2 regions of the Roseateles sp. P1_C1_2 genome follow, and region 2 is predicted to be linked to the other one. Evidence: predicted binding sites of a transcription regulator. Region 2 holds the regulator's gene; the other holds the start of a gene.
The links. Region 2 encodes FliA, which starts transcription of late flagellar genes. Its sites were predicted from a motif close to CTAAAGTTTNNNNNNNNNNNGCCGNTA; they were not measured.
Positions count from the first base shown of each region.

Region 1: the regulator FliA is predicted to act here: its motif matches at 3,193-3,219, upstream of AC1D2H_RS07895 (YjfB family protein).

Region 1 is NZ_JBFUAB010000006.1:193,540-198,231, reverse strand. Features, by position in the region: gene AC1D2H_RS07915 (BON domain-containing protein) at 84-710, shown strand; gene AC1D2H_RS07910 (hypothetical protein) at 803-1,351, opposite strand; gene AC1D2H_RS07905 (hypothetical protein) at 1,504-1,752, opposite strand; gene AC1D2H_RS07900 (hypothetical protein) at 2,217-2,960, shown strand; gene AC1D2H_RS07895 (YjfB family protein) at 2,981-3,184, opposite strand; gene AC1D2H_RS07890 (substrate-binding periplasmic protein) at 3,295-4,095, shown strand; gene AC1D2H_RS07885 (hybrid sensor histidine kinase/response regulator) at 4,184-4,692, opposite strand, start outside.
Region 2 is NZ_JBFUAB010000030.1:98,053-105,557, reverse strand. Features, by position in the region: partial or broken gene flhF (flagellar biosynthesis protein FlhF) at 1-122, shown strand, start outside; gene AC1D2H_RS26395 (MinD/ParA family ATP-binding protein) at 122-901, shown strand; gene AC1D2H_RS26390 (RNA polymerase sigma factor FliA) at 1,000-1,713, shown strand; gene AC1D2H_RS26385 (methyl-accepting chemotaxis protein) at 1,847-3,112, shown strand; gene AC1D2H_RS26380 (substrate-binding periplasmic protein) at 3,322-4,029, opposite strand; gene AC1D2H_RS26375 (GGDEF domain-containing protein) at 4,293-6,146, opposite strand; gene AC1D2H_RS26370 (putative bifunctional diguanylate cyclase/phosphodiesterase) at 6,147-7,505, opposite strand, start outside.

The DNA.
Region 1 (4,692 bases), on a different contig from region 2:
CGCTTGCGCCCGCTGATGGGCCGCGCAAAGGCCACCGGCCAGACTTGCTGCGAGAGGCCCGCCGGGCCTATCAGGAGATCGCCATGAGACCCGTCACAAGCGCCCCTGCCGACGACTTGCGCGAGCGTCTGCCGCCCTACGGTCAGCCCACCGATCCCAACATCAAGCCGCGCCGCTGGCGTGCAGATGAGCGGCCGCGGCGGCGCTCCAGCGCCGGTGCCTGGCTGCTTGCGCTCGGGCTGGGTGCCGCCATCACGGCGGTCGCCGTGGCCACGCTGCAGGACTCGCGCAGCCCTGGCACCCAGCTCGACGATGCGATCGCGAACGTGCGCGACTTCGGCCATCGCATGGGCCAGACAGTGACGGATTCGCAGCATGCCGCCGTCGAGGCCTCGCGCAATGCCGTGGATGGCGTGGGCACTGCAATCGACGACACGGGCATCAGTCTCAAGGTCAAGACGGCGTTGGCCGCCGACCCGGCGCTGAGCGCCCCGCGCATCGAGGTGACAACGACGGATGGTGTCGTGCGCCTGGACGGCCCGGCGCCGGATGCGGCCGCCAGGGATCGCGCCACCGTGCTGGCGGGTGCGCCGCAGGGCGTGCGCGGCGTGGACAACCGGCTGACGCTGCCGCAGGCCGGCCGCGTCGTGGCCGTGGCCGAAGGTGTGCCGCGCCTGCCGGCCGACGCTGCGGCCAGTGCCGTGCGCTGAGCACACGCCGCCCCGACAAAAAAACCGCCGGCCCTGGAGCCGGCGGTTTTGCCATCAGCCCCGCCGCGCTTGCGCGGGCGGGGCCTTTTCCATCACTGGAAGTAGCGGGCCTTGGCGCTGGCCTGGCAGCTGTCCTTGGTGTCACCGGACAGGGAGTCGCAGCGTTCGTTGGCGACCTTGTAGTCGGCCTTCAGCTTGGTCTCCATCGCATCGGCTTCTGCCGAGGCGATCTTCTTGTTGGCCTTCAGATCGGCCTTGGCCTTGTCGTGCTCGGCCTTGGCTTCGGCGACGCAGACGTCCTTGGCGTTGCCGGACTTGTCATCGCACATTTCCTTGGCCAGCTTGAAGCGCGCCTCGTAGCGTGACTCCAGGTAGTCGTTGTGATCCTTGACCGTGCCGGTGTACTGGTACTCGAGGTTGGCGAGGGCCACCTTCTCGTGGGCCTTGGCGCGCTCGGCGCACACGTCCTTGGCATTGCCTGCCAGCGAACTGCACTTGTCTCGCTCGGCCTTGAACATGGCCTTGACTTCATCCTTGGCCTGCGAATAGACGGGCTTGGTCAGATTGGCCGAAGCCGTGCCGGCCAGGCCGATCAGCGCGAGGGCACACAAAAGGCGGGAGGTGCGGATTTGCTTCGTCATGAGGATCTCCTTTGGCTTGATGGGTGGCAGCGTCATGCCCTCAACAGGGCAGGTGCCACGCCGCTCAGCTTAGGAATCCGGGCCCGTCGGCCACGTCGGCGCTTGGGCCTCGCAAAAGTCGGACAAGGCCGCGTGGACGAAGGCGGCGAACCTCAGAAAAGGCAGCCCTGCAGGTCTGCCGGCACCGATTGCAAGGTCCAACGGTCGATGATCTCGTAGCCGTACTCGGCGTTGCTGCCGCCGACGACGAGCAGCACTTCGCGGATTTGCCAGGGGATGGGATCGATGTAGATGGGCTCCAGGGACTCCGGTGCCCGGTAGCTGATGGTCAGGTGAGGCGTGTGCCCCGGGCCCTCGCCGCATCCCTCGCGCAGCAAGGCGGCCAGTACCGACTCCAGCACATCATCGAAACCGGGTGGCCTTGGCCGAAGAAGGCCCAGTGCTCGCGGCCGCCGATGCGGTTCAGGACCATCGTGAAAGCCTCGGCCGCAATCTGCGCGCCAACGCGTTTCGGCGTGCTGCGCATGGAGGGCGTGTCCGGGTAGCGGTCCGACCAGGTCTGATGCCAATTCGAGGCCGGAAACATCGCGTCGCCGAGGCGCAGGTCCAGGCCATGCCTCTCGACGGCGGCCGACATATGCCGTTCCACTTCGACGGTGGGCTGGGAGATGAGGAGCAGTCGGGGTGTCGGCATGGCGGTCCTTGTGAATACTGTGTTTGTATACAGTAATTCATGGGGCCGCGCTTGTCCAGCCCGGGCGCCATCAAACCCGCCTCATCGCACCAGGGCCGGTTTCGTCGCATCCGCCTGACCGGAACGCTGGTGCCGCCTAGATTGCACGCCTTTCAACCGCGAGGGCGCTGCATGAACACCGTGAAGCATGACTGGTCGAGACGGGGCGCGCTCGGCATGTTGGCGGCGGCGCCTCTGGCGGCCACGCGGGCGCTGGCGGATGCCCAAGGCGAGCTGCTCGTGCTGTCCACGCTGTATTCGCGGCACAAGGCCATCGCCGCCTACGATCTTGCCGTGCTGCGGCAGGTCATCGTGGCTGTGAAGCCGGATGTGCTGGTGCTGGATGTGACACCCAGCGAACTGCGCGGCCGCAAGGTCTGGCCAGGCAAGGTCGAGTACACGGATGTCGTCTTCCCCTACCTCGATGCCACGGGCGCCAAGGGCTTGGGCTCGGAACCGGACGAAGCCCTGTTCAGCCAGCTCACTGGTGTGGCGGGCCGCGCATACAAGGCCTTCGGCGAACAGAACCCGGCCGGCGCCAAGGCACTCGACGATCTGAAGCAGGCCACCTACCGGGCCATGGCCAGTGGATGGCGCTCCGCCGCCGACGTGAACAGCGAGAAGACGGACCGGCTGGTGGCCGCGCTGCGCGAGATCGAGGAGGGGCTGGTGGGCGAGGGCGCCGCGAACGTGCAGGCGCAGTGGGATCGGCACCATGCGGAGCGCCTGCGCGACGCCGTGCGCGCCCACCCTGGCCAAAGGGTGCTGATGCTGGTGGGTATCGAAAGCCGCTACCGCGTGCTGCGCGAGCTGCGGTCGGCGGGCGGGATTCAGCCCGTCGAGTCAGAGGCGTGGCTGCGGCGCGCCGGACTTTGAGGAGTCGCTGCGCGGCGCCGTCAGGCGAAGGTGTTCAGGTTGCGGCCCAAGGAACCTTCGGTCGCCAGTGCCGGCTGCTGCGGCAGCGCGCTGAGCAGGGCCATGGCGCCGGCCGCCTGCACGTCGAGCGCCTTCCTGAGCACCAGCAGGCCGACGGTGGTGGCGGTGTCGCCCTGGGCGGGGCTTGACGCGATGCTCACATTGCTGACGTTGGTGAGTTCCATTCGCCTGCTATCGGCAGGTCCGGCCCAGACTTGAGCCTTTTCGCGCCTGGACCGCAGCGCGCGCAGAAGCCGCAGATACTCGGTCGGGGTTTGATGGGCACCGAAGGCGCATGGGCAAGGTCAGCAAGTGGGTGGTGGCGGGATGCCTGGCCGCAGCGGGCGCGCAGGCACTGGCGCAGCCGGCCGTGTGCGGGCCCTACCGCGTGGCCCTGTACGAGTACGGTTCGCTGGCGTTTCGACGCGCAGGGGGCGGTACGGTGGGCATCGATGTCGACATCGTCAACGAAGTCGCCCGCCGCACGGGCTGCAAGTTCGAAACCTTTGTCGATTCCCGAGTCCGCACCTGGACCGACCTGGCCCATGGCAGCCTCGACATGACGGTGTCTGCCATCGAGACCGAGGAGCGCAACAGCTTCGCGCGCTTCGTGATCTACATGAGCGGGCGCAACCGGCTGCTGGTTCGAAAGGGCCTGCCCAGCCCGGTCCTGACATTGGACGCATTCGCGGAAGACAGTCAATTGCGGCTGGCGGTGGTCAAGGGCTTCAGGCATGGCCCGCAGTGGGACCCCTGGATCGCCAGGCTGCGCCAGCAGGGGCGAGTGGACGAATACGCCGACGCCAACATGGCGGCCCGGCTCGTGGGCCTGGGTCGCGATGCGGCCTTCCTGTCCGAACCCGTCGTGTGGGGGCGAATCCTTGCGGACAGCAAGCTGCAGGGCAGGGTCACGGTCATCGATGGCTTTCCGGCGGACAACTACGCTGCGGGATTTGCGCTGTCCAGGTCCAGGGTTCGCGAGGAAGACGCCCGCAGGATCGAGGACGCCATCGCCGCCATGCGGGCTGACGGCAGCCTCTACAGGATCTTCAGCGCCTATCTGTCTCGCAGCGAGGCCTTGAGTTCCATGCCCTGAGCAGGGCGGGCGCCCGGTGCATGGCGGCTTCGATGCGCCGTGAAATCTTGCGTCTCGACTGGCGACCTCCAGGCGCCAGCAAGGGCTCTTACGCGAGTCCCATTTCCTGTATCGCCCGCACCAGCGCAGAAAACTCCACAGGTTTGCGGAAATGCATGAGAAAGCCTGCGTCAATCGACTTGCGCTGGTCGGCCTCGCGAGCAAACGCCGTCAACGCGATGGCGCGGATATTCCCGCCCTGATCCGCCGGCAAGGCCCTGACGCGCTCCAGCAGCTCGAAGCCTGTCATCTCAGGCATGCCGAGGTCGGAAACGAGCAAGTTCACCCCGGAACTGGGCAGCACGGCAAGCGCCTCGGCGCCAGTGGCCGCCGTCACCACCTGCGCCCCCTGCAGTTCCAACGCACGGGCGACCATCTCGCGCACCGTGTCGTCGTCATCCACAACCAGAATTCGCGCGCCGGCGAGCGAGGTTCGATCAACCGCGCCAGGGTCGGGTGAGGCGCTGGCGAGACTTCGCGCATTGATCAGCGGCAACCGCACTGAAAAGCGTGCACCGCGGTCCGGCCCGTCGCTGTGCACGCCTACTTGGCCGCCAT
Region 2 (7,505 bases):
TGGGCCTGGTGCAGCGCGCGCTGAAGGGCGCTGCCTCGGGCGCCTGGCGCATGGACAACACCGACGTCAACCTCATCTTTGCCGGCGCGCCGCTGACCGAAGGCATGAGGGCTGTGCACTGATGATGGTCGATCAAGCCCACGGCCTGCGGCGGCTTTTCGCCGCCTCCAAGACCCGCTTCGTGCCGGTCGTCAGCAACCCGCGCGTCATGGGCGCCGGCGCGCTGCTGGAGGGCCTGTGCTCGGCCTTCGCCGAGCTGAATCTCACCACGCTGGTCGTCGACGCAGGCGAACACTCGCCCAAGCCCTCCGAGCTGGCCAGCGTGGACCTGTCCAACTGCATCGAGCGCCTGTCGCCCAAGGTGTCCTACCTGGCGGCCCGCGGCCTGCCGCTGCGCCATATCAACGCCCATGGCTCGGCCGCTTCCTTCCTGGAGGCCGTGGCCGACGCCGCACCGGACGCCGATGTCATCCTGCTGCACGCGCCGGCCGCTGAACTGGCCCGCGTGGTGGCCCTGCGCGYGGTGCGCCCGCTGCTGCTGGCCGACACCGAGCCGGCGAGCGTGACGGAAGCCTATGCGGGCATGAAATGGCTCACACAACGGGCCGGGCTGATGGTCTACAGTCTGCTGATGGCCTGCCACCCACAACTGCGCGTGGCCACCCGCATCGCGCAACAGCTTCACTCCTGCGCCGACGGCTTCCTCGGCGCGGTGCTGCGTGACTGGGCCTGCCTGGACCCGCGAGCGTCKCAGAACGCACCGCTGACGCCCGAACTGCGTCATCTCGCCCGTGAGCTGCTGCTCGCGGCCCCTCCGGGAGCGGCCGTCGACGCCGCCTCCGATGCGACCCCGCTGCGCCCGGCGCGCAAGGCGTCTTCCCCCTTCATCGCTGCACATTGAACTCGCCGGAGTCCAAACATGATGCCCCCACGCTCACTGCGTTCACTGCCCCCCGCGGGGGCGCTTCAGCCCCTTCGGGCGGCCGTGCGGAGCTGACCATGTACACGCCCAAAGGCCGCCTCGACAACAGCTCGCTGATCAAGCAGTACAGCCCGCTGGTCCGACGCCTGGCGCACCAGATGATCGCCAAGCTGCCGGCCAATGTGGAGGTGGATGACCTGATCCAGGTCGGCCTGATCGGCCTGACCGACGCGCTGTCGCGCTTCGATGCCGAGCAGGGCGTGCAGTTCGAGACCTTTGCCACCCAGCGCATCCGCGGCGCCATGCTCGACGAGCTGCGCGGCGGCGACTGGATGAGCCGCGGCACGCGCCGCCAGCAGCGCGAGATCGAATCCGCCGTGCACAAGGTCGAGCAGCGCCTCGGCCGCGCGCCGCGCGAGGACGAGATCGCCGCCGAGATGGGCCTGCCGCTGGCCGAATACCAGGAGCTGCTCGGCAAGGTGCGCGGCACCCAGCTGGTCTACCTGGAAGACATGTCGGGCGACGACGGCGACCAGGATTACCTCGACCGCCACGTCGCCGACGAGAACGCCAACCCGGTGGCGATGCTGCAGGACCATCGCATGCGCGAGGCCCTGGTGGCCGCCATCAAGAACCTGCCCGAGCGCGAGCAGTTCGTGATGAGCATGTACTACGAGCACGACATGAATCTCAAGGAGATCGCGGCCGTGCTCAAGGTCACGGAGTCCCGCGTGTGTCAGTTGCACAGTCAGTCGATTGCAAGGTTGCGCGTTAAGCTGCGTGACTGGTAATCCACGGGGCCACTTCTTGCCGAGCCCCGGCCAATAAGCGGGGACAAAACGCATGTTCAAGTGGCCCAAGAGCGGGAGCTCTTCCGTCGCCATCACTCGCGACGAGCCCGTCCGTCGAGATGACAGCGCAGCGTTGAACGTTGTCAAGCGGTTGGCCCGCTCGATTTCCACCGTCGGCAAGGACGCCGCGGAAGTGCGGGGAGCCCTCGAAGACACCCAGCGCATCGTGCAGGCCCAGAGCCAGGCCATGCAGGCCCTGGCCCAGCAGCTCAACCAGATCGGCCAGGCTCAGGCAGCCATCGCCACCGCCACGGCGCAGAGCGCGGCGGCCGTGCAGCGCGCGCGCGGCGCCTTGGGTGTCGTCGGTGGCGAGGTCGTTGGCATGGCGAGCACGCTGGCCCAGGTGTCCGATGCGGCCGCCGAGATCACCAAGATTTCCCTGCAGACCCGCCTGGTGGCCTTCAATGCCGCCGTCGAGGCCAAGCATGCGGGCGATGCCGGCCGCGGTTTCGCCGTCGTGGCCGAAGCCGTCAAGGCGCTGGCCGGCCAGGTCGAGGGCTCGTCCAAGGCCATCGTCAGCGCCATCTCCAGCCTGCAGGAACGCATCGACAGGTTCAGCGCCGAGCTGACCGAGAACGCCGCCAAACCCAGCCAGATCCATGCAGCCTTCCATGAGGTCGAGCAGGATGTGCAGCGCATCTCCCAGTCCGCCGGCGAGAGCGGCCAGCAGATGAGCCTGCTCAACGAACGCGCCCATGAGCTGGAGCGCGAGGTCTCCGAAGCCTCGCACGGCCTGAAGGTGGCCTTCGACGGCAGCGACCGTTTCCTGCGCATGTCCGAGGAGCTCGTCGAGCAGATCGCCGAGAGCGGCGTCGAGGTCGACGACATGCCCTTCATCCGCACCGCCCGGGCCGCGGCCGACGAGATTGCCGGCCTGCTCGAAGAGGCGCTGCGCAGCGGCCAGATCAGCCAGGCCGACCTGTTCGACGACAAATACCGGCCGATCGAGGGCACCGCGCCGCAGCAGCACACGACACGCTTCTGCCAGCTGACCGACCGCCTCTTCCCGGCCGTGCAGGAGAAGACGCTCTCCTTCAGCGACAAGATCGTCTTCTGCATCGCGGCCGACCGCAACGGCTATATCGCGACGCACAACCGCAAGTACTGCCAGCCGCAGCGCCCGGGCGACACGGTCTGGAACACGGCCAACAGCCGCTACCGGCGCATCTTCAACGACCGCACCGGCCTGGCTTCGGCGCGCAACACCCGGCCCTTTCTGCTGCAGACCTACCGGCGCGACATGGGTGGTGGCCGCTTCGTGGTGTTGAAGGAAGCGACGGCGCCCATCATGGTCAACGGCAAGCACTGGGGCGGCCTGCGCCTGGCGTTCAATTTCTGAAAGGTCGCCCGCGCCGCGGGCCGAGCGCCGGGCCTGCCATGGGCCAGAGGCCCATGGCCTTCCGTAGGCACAAGCAGTCCGCAGGGACTGCTTGTGTCCGACTCCAGTTCACCTAGCCGGCCCGCCTTGGGCGATGTGCTTGCGGCTCAATGCTGCCAGCATCGCCGTCCCCTCGGGGGACCGGCCAAGGTACGCCTTGGACGAGGGGCTCACTTCACCGACTGCCGGATCTCCTGATTCAGCAGCTCCAGCCAGGCGTCGGCCTGCGGGTGGTTCTTGCTGATGGCCATGAAGGTCGGCTTGACCTCCAGCACGGCATGCCAGCGTATGGCGTCGACCGGCTTGGTCTGACGGGTGAGCTGGTATTCGAAAGTGGCGCGCTCCGAAAACACGGCATCGACGCGACCCAGGCTGAGCATCTCCAGCCCTGGACGCGGGTCGACGAGCTCGTGCAGCTTGTAGCGGCCAGAGGTCAGCTCGGGTGGCAGGTAGGAGCCGCGCTGGTAGGCCACGGTGGCATCCGGTGGCAAGGGTGCCTTGCGGTCGCCGCGCACGAAGAAACCCAGCTGCATGCGCGCCACCGGCAACGAGTAGCGGAACAAAGCGTCGCGCTCCTCGTTGCGCCACATCGTCATCAGCAGGCAGTCGCCATTCTTGGCCAGCGCGAAGGCGCGTACCCAGGGCACATGCAGGGTCTGCGCGGCCAGACCGCCGGCCGCGAAGGCGCGACGGGCCAGTGCCGTCAGGCTGCCGCCATCGGGCAGCTCGATGCTGACATAGGGCGGGAAATCTGTCATGCACAGCTGCACGGCAGGCGCCTGGGCCTGCACGGGCGCAGCCACGGCCAGCAGCGCCAGGCCGGTGCTCAGGCGGCAGGCGAGGGTGCGGGGGGCTGTCAGGAGGGGTGGGCGAGTCATGCGGGATGGCGCTCAGAAGTGAGCCTAGCCAGCCCGCCGGCTTTCGGCAATGCGGGGTTGAAAGCCCTGCGTGTGTTTTGCCGCTCAACGCGCGAGTGATTCCCCCAGGGCCGCGCGCCTGGCCGCGAATGACCGACTTGATCGACAGCGGCCCGGGGTAGGCGCGCACATGGTGGACACGGCCGCGGGCACGCGGCAGCACATTGGCGTCGAACAGCGCTTCGGGCGTCGTGCGGATCAGCAGCTCGCCGGACACGGCGGCTTCACTCCGCGATGCAGGCCCTGTTCTTGCCCGTGTGCTTGGCCTCATACAGGGCCACGTCGGCGCGGTCCAGCGCGGCCTCCAGCGTCTCGCCGGGCCGGTACAGCGTCACGCCGGCCGAGAAGGTCACGAAGACGTCCTTGCCCTCGTGGTTGAACAGCGCCGACGACAGCGAGCGCTGCAGCCGCACCAGCACGGCTTGAGCCTCGTCCAGCGGCGTGTTGGGCAGCATCAGCACGAACTCCTCGCCGCCGTAGCGCGCCACCATGTCGCCGGGGCGCAGCGACGCCTGGGTGCGCTCGGCGAGCGACTTCAGTGCGATGTCGCCGGCGTGGTGGCCGAGGCTGTCGTTGAGTTTCTTGAAGTTGTCGATGTCCAGCAGGGCCAACGCCACCCGAGTCGACTCGCGCTCGGACTTGGCCTGCTCGATGCCGAAAGCCTGGATGAGGCCGCGGCGGTTGGCGACCTGCGTGAGCTGGTCGGTATGGACCTCGTTGGAGAGGCGGCGCAGTTCGCCCTCGAGTTCGTCGACGCGCTGCGTCAAGGCCGCGGCACGGTCGTGTTCGAGGGTCAGCCGCTGCTGTGTCTGGGCCACCAGGCCCTGCACGCTGCGGCTTTCCTCGACCATCTCGCGCACGGTGCCTGTCAGGCTCTCGAGCGAGTCGGCCTGCTCGATGGCTTCGGCGTAGCGGCCCACGCTGCTCTGGAAGCGGTCGGTGTGCTGGCCCAGCTCGCCCAGCTCGGTCAGCATGCGCTGGATCAGGCCTTTCAACGAGTCGCGCGCCTTGGAGCGCTCGTCGCGCAGCACGCGCTGGCGTTCGCGTGTGCCGGTCAGCAGCTCGGACACGGTGCGCACGCCGCGTCCCGACAGGCCCTGGGCCAGCGTGTGGTTCATCGCCTCGGCCTGGCCGCGGGCCCAGGAGTCGTCCTCGGCGAGGTCCACCAGGCTGCTGCTCAGCTCGCGGCACAGGCCGCCGAGTTCGTCGAAGAGATGGCGGCGGTGGTCCAGCAGGTGGCGGGCGCGCAGGCACAGCGCGGCCATCTGGGTGGCGCGCTCGGGGCTGGCGCCCTGGGCCTTGAGTTCGGCCTGGGCGGCGTCGATCTCGCGCATCAGCGCGTCGGCCGGCGTCGCCTCGGTCTGCGGCGAACGCAGTGCATGGCGCACCGTGCCGCTGAGCTCACCGCTGACGTCGGCCCAATGCGGGCTGGTGTCGACAGCCGGCGCCGGCGTGTCGCGCAGGCCGGTGCGGCTCAGTTCGCCGAAGCCCGTGCTTTCGCGGAAACCGGTCTCGGCAAAGGTGCTTTCGGAGAAGAACTGGCTGGGCGTGCCGCCGTCCTCGTCCGTCTCCACGCCGCTGCCGTCGCCATCCTTGTCCCAGCTCACCACGAGCTGGCCCAGGCGCTTGACGAGCTTGCCGCTGTCGCTGCGGCCCAGCTCCAGCACGCGCTGGATGCCGTCCTTCTTGCGTGCCAGCGTCCAGTGCTTGCCGCCGCGCTCCAGGCCGCGCACCAGGCGTTCGATGGCCTGAGCCAGGGCCTCGGCCTGGGCGGCCGGGCCGGCCACGTCGAGCAGCTTGTCGACCTGGCGTTGCAGTTCGTCGAGTTTCTGGTCGCGCAGCGCCGTCTGCAGGTCCTGGCGCTGGTTGCCCGAGGGCAGGGCCAGGCTGATCAGCTTGGACATCAGCTGCTGCAGGCGCTCGGGTACGGCGCCGTTGGCCGCCGCTGCCGGTGCGGGCTCGCCGCCTTCGATGGCGTAGGCGCGGGCGTAGTTCTCGGGCGTGGGCTCCAGCCTGGCCTGGGCCAGGCGCTGCAGCGCGGCCTTGGCCAGCTGGGCCGGCGGCAGTTGGCTGCGCATTCAGCGTTGCCCGCGCGAAGCCACGTCGGTGCTGCCGTCGGCCTGGGTGATCCAGGGCGCCTTGCGTGGCAGCACGGTCTGGGCGATCCAGCGCTCCAGCTCATCGGCCGGCAGCGCCTTGCTGAACAGGAAACCCTGCATCAGCGAGCAGCCCAGGCGGTGCAGCACTTCCATCTGGCGCAGCGTCTCGACGCCTTCGGCGATGACGCGCAGGCCCAGGGCCCGCGCCAGCGCGATGATGGCCGTGACGACGGCCGAGCTCTGCGGCGTGATGCCCAGGTCGCGCACAAAGGTGCGGTCGACCTTGACCTCCGAGATCGGCAGCGTGGTCAGGTAGGCGAGGGACGAATAGCCGGTGCCGAAGTCGTCGATGGAGATTTCCACGCCGACTTCGTTGAGGCGATGCAGCGACGGGATGACGTTCTGCAGGTCCTTCATCAGGTTGTTCTCGGTGATCTCAAGCTGGATCGACCGGTGCGGCACGCCATAGGCGCTGACGCATTGGTGGATGTGCTCGACGAGATCGGTGCGCTCGAACAGCCGGCTGGGCAGGTTCACGGCGATGGAGTCGCTGAAGCCGAACTGCAGTGACCACAGCTTGGCCTGGCGGGCGGCTTCCTTCAGCGCCCACTCGGACAGCGGCACGATGAGGCCGGTTTCCTCGGCCAGCGGGATGAAGTCGGCCGGCGGCACCAGCACATTGCCGCGCTGCCAGCGCATCAGCGCCTCGGCGCCCACCATGCGGGCGGCGCGCACGTCGATCTTGGGCTGGTAGTGCAGCACGATCTCGTTGCGCTCCAGCGCCTTGTGCAGGGCGCTTTCCAGCTCCAGCTTCTGCTTGCCGTGGCCGGCCAGCTGCGGCGAGTAGACGGCCGAGGCGTTGCGGCCCTGGCTCTTGACCGCATACATGGCCACGTCGGAATTGCGCAGCAGGTCGGCCATGGTCTGGCCGTCGCGCGGGTAGAGGGCAATGCCGACGCTGGCGGTGACGAAGCATTCCTGGCCGCCGACGAAGATGGGCTCGCGCAGGGCGTCCAGCACGCGCTGGGCGACGCGCTCGGCGTCGCGCTCATCGGTCACTTCGGGCAGCAGGGCCACGAACTCGTCGCCGCCCAGCCGCCCCACGGCTTCCAGGCCGCGGTGGCTGCGGTTGCCCATGCCGTCGAGCACGCCTTCCAGGATCTGGTCGGAATGGCGCACGCAGCTGCGCAGGCGGCGGCCGACCTCGACGAGGAGCTCGTCGCCGGCCGCATGGCCCAGGGTGTCGTTGATGACCTTGAAGCGGTCCAGGTCGATCAGCAGCAGGCCGACCTCATGGCCGCCACGGCGGGCGCTCTCGATGGCGCGCTCGACGCGGTA